DNA from 2 places in the Streptomyces sp. NPDC091287 genome. Region 1 is predicted to be linked to the other one. Evidence: riboswitches for the same ligand, from Rfam matches in the RefSeq annotation. Region 1 holds a riboswitch; the other holds the start of a gene.
The links. A riboswitch is a leader RNA that binds a small molecule or an ion and turns the genes downstream of it on or off. The one in region 1 is predicted to bind S-adenosylmethionine.

Region 1 (3,401 bases):
CCGCCGCCGCGCTTGGCGTCGAGCGTCCCGTCCTCGCCGAGCGTGTACGAGACGGGGCCGCGGTTGGACGCGACGAGGACCTGGGCGGTGGAGGCGGCTGCGGGTTCGGCGTGCTCGGAGACCATGTTGCGGAACCTAGCCCGTTCGGGAAGCCCCCAAACGCCTCCCGGTCCTCCCACCCCGAACGGTGCCCGGCGCGCACCGGCCGCTCGCCGGGCTCACACCGCCCTCAGGCAGCGTGGCGTTCCGCGTACTCCGCGATCTCCCGCATCGGCGGCCGTTCCTCCGTGTCCACCGCATGGGTGCGGGGCACGAAGCCGTCCTCGCCGCGCTCGAACTGGGTCAGCGCGGGCCGCACCAGATGGCCCCGGGAGAGCCGCAGCTGCGCCGTACGGTAGATCGCCGCCGCCATCCGGCCCAGCGCCTGCCCGTCCTGGTGGCGGTGTCTGCGTACGCCGACGTCGACCTGGCCCAGGGCGTCCAGGCCCACCGTGTGCAGCGCGTCCACCAGCAGCCCCAGCTCCACTCCGTAACCGACGGGGAACGGCAGCCGCTCCAGCAGGGACCGCCGCACCGCGTACTCGCCGCCCAGCGGCTGCACGAACCCGGCCAGCTGGGGCCAGTGCAGATTGAGCAGCGGGCGCGCCACCAGCTCGGTGACCCGGCCGCCCTGACCTGCGCTGTCACCGAGCGGGCGGTCGTACATCGCCTTGACGAACTGGACGGACGGGTCGGTGAGCAGCGGTCCGACCGTGCCCGAGACGAAGTCCGCGGAGAAGTCCCTGAGGTCGGCGTCGATGAAGCAGACGATCTCGCCGCTGGTCACCAGGAGTGACCGCCACAGCACCTCGCCCTTGCCGGGCAGGGCCGGGATCCGGGGCAGGATCGCGTCCCGGTGGACCACGCGGGCGCCCGCCGCCCGGGCCACGGCGGCCGTGGCGTCGGTGGAGCCGGAGTCGATCACCACGAGTTCGTCGACGAGCCGGACCTTCTCCATCAGCTCCCGGCGGATCGTCGCCACGATCGCGCCGACCGTGGCCTCCTCGTTCAGCGCGGGCAGCACCACGCTCACGGACGTGACGCGCGGATCGGCGTCCCGGGCGTCGGTGAGCCGGTTCAGCGGGCGGTCGCCGGACGACCAGGAACGCCTGGTCAGCCAGCGTTCCACCTCTTCGAGCACGGTCGGCACTCCCTGTGTGTGATCCATCTCGCGGTTCGGACGACTATCTCAACGGTCCGGTGCTTCGGTTACAGTCTTGAACAACGCGTATGGCCGTCGCATGTCGGGGTCGGAGCGCGCATAAACGCCTGGATCGAAGATCCAGCGCCATAAGAGCTCATCCAGAGGGACTGAGGGAACGGCCCGTTGAAGTCCCGGCAACCCTCCTGCCGACCGCGAGGTCACGGTGGGGAAGGTGCCAATTCCGTCTTGCGGCGAAATGCGTCGCAGGGAAGATGAGGAGAAAGGGACCTCCGCCATCATGGCTGTTCAGACCGTTGCAGGTAACACCGCTTCTTCCGCCCCGGCCGTCGATCTCGGCCCCGCCGCGGCGCTTTCCTGCCGCGAGTGCGGCGAGCGTTTCGAGCTCGGCCCCCTTTTCGCCTGTGCGTCCTGTTTCGGGCCGCTGGAAGTGGCCTACGACCTGCCCACCGGCTCCCCGGAGGAGCTGCGGAAGCGCATCGAGGCCGGCCCGAACAACATCTGGCGCTACGCTCCGCTGCTGCCGGTGCCCGCGGATGTCGCGGAGAAGCCCAACATCAACCCCGGCTTCACCAAGCTCGTCAAGGCCGACAACCTCGCCCGTGAGCTGGGCGTCACCGGCGGCCTGTACGTGAAGGACGACTCCGGCAACCCGACGCACTCCTTCAAGGACCGTGTCGTCGCCATCGCCGTCGAGGCCGCCCGCGCCTTCGGCTTCACCACCCTCTCCTGCTCCTCCACGGGCAACCTGGCCGGAGCCGTCGGCGCCGCCGCCGCCCGGGCCGGACTGCGCTCCTGCGTGTTCATCCCGCACGACCTGGAGCAGGGCAAGGTCGTCATGGCCGCGGTGTACGGCGGTGAGCTGGTCGGCATCGAGGGCAACTACGACGACGTCAACCGCTTCTGCTCCGAGCTCATCGGCGACCCGCTCGGCGAGGGCTGGGGCTTCGTCAACGTCAACCTGCGCCCGTACTACGGCGAGGGCTCCAAGACGCTGGCGTACGAGATCTGCGAGCAGCTCGGCTGGCGGCTGCCCGACCAGATCGTCATCCCGATCGCGTCCGGCTCCCAGCTCACGAAGATCGACAAGGGGTTCCAGGAGCTGATCAAGCTCGGCCTCGTCGAGGACAGGCCGTACAAGATCTTCGGCGCCCAGGCCGAGGGCTGCTCCCCGGTCTCCGCCGCCTTCAAGGCGGGCCACGACGTGGTGCGCCCGCAGAAGCCGAACACCATCGCCAAGTCGCTGGCCATCGGCAACCCGGCGGACGGCCCGTACGTCCTGGACATCGCCCGCCGCACCGGTGGCGCGGTGGAGGACGTGACCGACGAGCAGGTCGTCGACGCGATCAAGCTGCTGGCGCGCACCGAGGGCATCTTCGGCGAGACGGCGGGCGGCGTGACGCTCGGCGTGACGAAGAAGCTGATCGAGGCGGGCGTGATCGACCCGACGCTCACCACCGTCGTCCTGAACACCGGCGACGGGCTCAAGACGCTGGACGCGGTCTCCGCGACCTCGCAGGCAACGGCCACCATCAAGCCGAGCCTGGACGCGTTCCGCGCCGCGGGCCTCGCCGCCGGCTGATCACCAGAGACTCAGGAAGGCACCCACCATGAGCGTCAAGGTCCGCATCCCCACCATCCTCCGTACGTACACGGGCGGCCAGGCCGAGGTCCCGGCGGAGGGCGCCAAGCTCTCCGAGGTCATCGAGTCCCTGGAGAAGGACCACCCGGGCATCGCGGCCCGCGTCCTGGACGACCAGGGCAAGCTGCGCCGCTTCGTGAACGTGTACGTCAACGACGACGACGTGCGCTTCGAGGGCGGCCTGGACGCGGCCACGCCCGACGGCGCCGGCGTCTCGATCATCCCCGCGGTCGCCGGCGGCTGCTGAACCGCCCGGGCCGCTCCACGGCGGCCCATCGCACCCCTGTGTGACCACAGTTGCCCCCTCCGCGAGAGAAGCGGAGGGGGCAATTCTGTATGGTTGAGCACGGTACAGTTGGGGAAGCCCCGTCCGCTGCCCGTGCCGCCCGCATATGAGAATGCGCCCGGCTCCGATAAGAAGCAGCCAAAGTACGTGAACCTCTTGTGGCATAAGTGCCCTTTGCGTGGCCCGACTTGCCCGTAAATCTCAGCAAACCCGCATATTCGCGTGTTCTTCTGTGCCCAGAATTCTCGTCCGATTGACCTGTTGCAGAGGGC
Region 2 (3,401 bases), on a different contig from region 1:
GATCCCGGGCGTCGAGGGCACCGACACCCATGTGGCGTTCCGTACGTACTCCCAGCACGACCTGGAAGCGGCCTTCGCCATCGGCCTCGACGCGTAGGCACACCGGCGACGCACCTCGGCCGGGGACGGGCAGCGCGCCCGTCCCCGGCCGAGGTGTTTCATCAGAACGTGTCTCGGACCTGGGCGGCTTCGCCGCGGTCCGGGACGCAGCGGCCGTCCTCGGTGCGGTAGTTCCACCGGGCGCCCTCACGGACCAGCTCGGAGACCGCGCGCAGGAACCGGTCGATGTGCTCGTCGGGCGTACCGGCGCCGAAGCTGACGCGGATCGCGTTGAGCGAGCGCTCGCCCGGCTCGGCCTCCGGCGCGCCGCACTCGCCCGGGTCCTGCGGGTCGCTGCCGAGCAGGGTGCGCACCAGCGGGTGGGCGCAGAAGAGGCCGTCGCGCACGCCGATGCCGTACTCGGCGGAGAGGGCGGCGGCGAAGTGCGAGCTGTTCCAGCCGCGCACCACGAAGGAGATGACGCCGACCCGGGGGGCGTCGTCGCCGAACAGCGAGAGCACCTGCACCTCGGGCACCTCGGCGAGACCCTCCCGGACCCGGCCCACGAGCTCCTGCTCCCGGGCGACCAGGCCCTCGAAGCCGGCCTCGGTCAGGGCCTTGCAGGCGGAGGCGATGGAGTAGACGCCGATGACGTTGGGCGAACCTGCCTCGTGGCGGGCGGGGGTGGTGTGCCAGTCGACGTCCACGCCGCCGTCGGCGCGCCGGGCGACCTTCCGGGACGCGCCGCCACCGGCGAGGTACGGCTCGGCGGCCTGGAGCCAGTCGGCGCGGCCGGCCAGGACGCCGGAGCCGAAGGGCGCGTACAGCTTGTGGCCGGAGAACGCGACCCAGTCGACGTCCAGTTCGGCGATGTCCACGGGGTGGTGCGGGGCCAGCTGCGCGGCGTCCAGGACGATCCGGGCGCCGTGCGCGTGGGCGGCGGCGGCCAGTTCCCGCACCGGCCACAGCTCGCCGGTCACGTTGGACGCGCCCGTGACGCAGACGAGGGCGGGGCCGTAGGGGTCGCGGTCGGCGAGCGCGCGCTCCAGGGTCTCGACGGCCTGGGCCGGGGTGCGGGGCGCGTTGAGGTAGGTGACCTGGGCGTCGCGCCAGGGCAGCAGGGACGCGTGGTGCTCGGTCTCGTAGACGAAGACCTGGCAGTCGGCGGGGATCGCGGCGGCCAGCAGGTTGAGGGAGTCGGTCGTGGAGCGGGTGAAGACCACCTGGTCCTCCGCGCGGCAGCCGAGGAACTCAGCGACCGTGCGGCGGCTGTTCTCGAAGAGGTCGGTGGAGAGCTGCGAGAGGTAGCCGGCGCCGCGGTGGACGCTGCCGTAGTACGGGGCGTACGCGGCGACGTCGTCCCAGACGCGCTGGAGGGCCGGGGCGCTCGCGGCGTAGTCGAGCGCGGCGTAGGTGACCTCACCGCCGGTGACGAGCGGGACCGTGACGTTCTGCCCCAGAACGGGCAGCGGGGCACAAACCGACGAGTCGAGGGCAGCGGTGGGGACAGACATGGCGAACTCCCGTAAAAGGCAGGCGAAATCCATGCGCCGGCAGTACGCGGCAGCGCAGGGAGGGGGGAAGAGAAAAGGGTGCGCGGAAGGAGGGCGACAAGCCCTAGCGCATTCGCTTGCTCACAGAAGACTCCCTAGGGACCAGGACCCCGGGGGCTGGCATCCGCTGGATGCCGAGGGGCCCGCGCTTGCCGCAGACCTCGCTGCCTGCGGCCTGGTCTTCACCCGGGGCACCCCGCCACGGACGGAGGGTTGCCGGACAGCGGGCCGGGGCCGTAGTCGCTGTCACTCATGACCTGCGCAGCATCTTGCCATACGTGTGCACACGCGCAAGGGCGCAGTCCGGCATCCGGACTGCGCCCTGTGTCACACCGTGCGGGCCGGAGCCGTCCCCGTCGCACGCTCAGGCGTTGCTGGCCGCCACCCAGCGCTCCAGGGCCCGCTTGGCGGCCCCGGAGTCGATGGCCTCGGCCGCGACGAGGATCTTCGCCGCGAGCTGTTCGGTCAGCGTGCCGGGGCCCGGGTCCAGGGCGACCAGGGCCGCCGCCGAGTTGAGCAGCACCGCTTCCCGTACCGCGCCGCCCTCGCCGTCCAGCAGTCGGCGGGCCACATCGGCGTTGTACGAGGCGTCGGCGCCGCGCAGCGCCTCGACGGGGACGATGGGCAGCCCGACGTCGCGCGGGTCGAAGGGCTCCTCGCGGACCGCGCCGTCGCGCACCACCCAGACCCGGGAGGTGGCGGTGGTGGTCAGCTCGTCGAGGCCGTCGTCACCGCGGAAGACCAAGGCGGAGTTGCCCCGATCGGCCAGCACGCCCGCGACGATGGGCGCCATCCGGGCGTCGGCGACGCCGACCGCCTGGGCGCGGACCTGGGCCGGGTTGGTGAGGGGGCCCAGGATGTTGAACGTGGTCTGCGCGCCGAGTTCCTTGCGGGCCTTGGCGGCGTACCGCAGGGCGGGGTGGAACTTCACGGCGAAGCAGAAGGTGATGCCCGCCGCTTCGGCGACCTCGACGACCCGCTGCGGGGTCAGCTCCAGGTTGACGCCGAGCTTCTCCAGCACGTCGGAGGAGCCGCTCGCGGAGGAGGCGGCCCGGTTGCCGTGCTTGACGACCTTGGCACCGGTGCCGGCGATGACGATCGCGGACATGGTCGAGATGTTGACCGTCTTGGCGAGGTCGCCGCCGGTGCCGACGATGTCGACGGTGCGGCCCGGCACGTGGATGGTGTTGGCGTGGGCGTACATCGCGCGGACGAGTCCGGTGACCTCGTCGACGGTCTCGCCCTTGGCCCGCAGCGCGACGGCGAACCCGGCGATCTGCGCGTCGGTGGCCTCGCCGCTCATGATCCGGTCCATGGCCCAGGCGGTCTCCTCGGAGCTGAGGTTCTCGCCGCGCAGGAGGGGGTTCAGGAGGCCGGGCCAGGAACGGTCCGCCACGCTGTCGCCGCCGTTCGGGGTCACAACGTTCATGGTCCGCTCCAGGGTCCACAGCCGGTCAGGAAAGATGGCTCCACCCTATCCAGCCGGGCAGACCGCGAAGAGCCCCGTCCATCGAATGGACGGGGCTCTCACGGTGGCGATCAGTTCAGGTGATCAGTGGTGGCCGTGGCCCTCGCTGATCTCCTTGTACTCCTCGGGGGTGGCCTTGGGGATCTGGTTCCCGTCGGCGTAGTACCCCTTGCTGAGCTTGGCGCGCAGCTTCTGCACCGGGGAGATCCTGCGCTTGACGCCGTTCTCGTCGACCGCGGGGCCGAGGTCGAGCGGCTGGTACTGCTCGTGCGCCGTGAGCGTGTGCAGCTGCCCGGGGCTGAGCGGCTCGTGGATCTCGACGAACTCACCGTGCGGCAGGC

Region 2: another riboswitch for S-adenosylmethionine. It lies ahead of ACIQRW_RS12255 (aminotransferase class V-fold PLP-dependent enzyme); the one in region 1 lies ahead of thrC (threonine synthase).

The regions. Positions count from the first base shown of each region.
Region 1 covers NZ_JBIVUV010000022.1:70,120-73,520, reverse strand. Annotated here, with positions in the region: gene ACIQRW_RS31890 (trehalose-6-phosphate synthase) at 1-125, opposite strand, end outside; gene ACIQRW_RS31885 (glucosyl-3-phosphoglycerate synthase) at 230-1,180, opposite strand; SAM riboswitch class I at 1,335-1,462, shown strand; gene thrC (threonine synthase) at 1,482-2,783, shown strand; gene ACIQRW_RS31875 (MoaD/ThiS family protein) at 2,812-3,090, shown strand.
Region 2 covers NZ_JBIVUV010000006.1:250,037-253,437, reverse strand. Annotated here, with positions in the region: gene ACIQRW_RS12260 (Lrp/AsnC family transcriptional regulator) at 1-97, shown strand, start outside; gene ACIQRW_RS12255 (aminotransferase class V-fold PLP-dependent enzyme) at 162-1,553, opposite strand; SAM riboswitch class IV at 1,733-1,850, opposite strand; gene trpD (anthranilate phosphoribosyltransferase) at 1,957-3,021, opposite strand; gene ACIQRW_RS12245 (cytochrome bc complex cytochrome b subunit) at 3,145-3,401, opposite strand, start outside.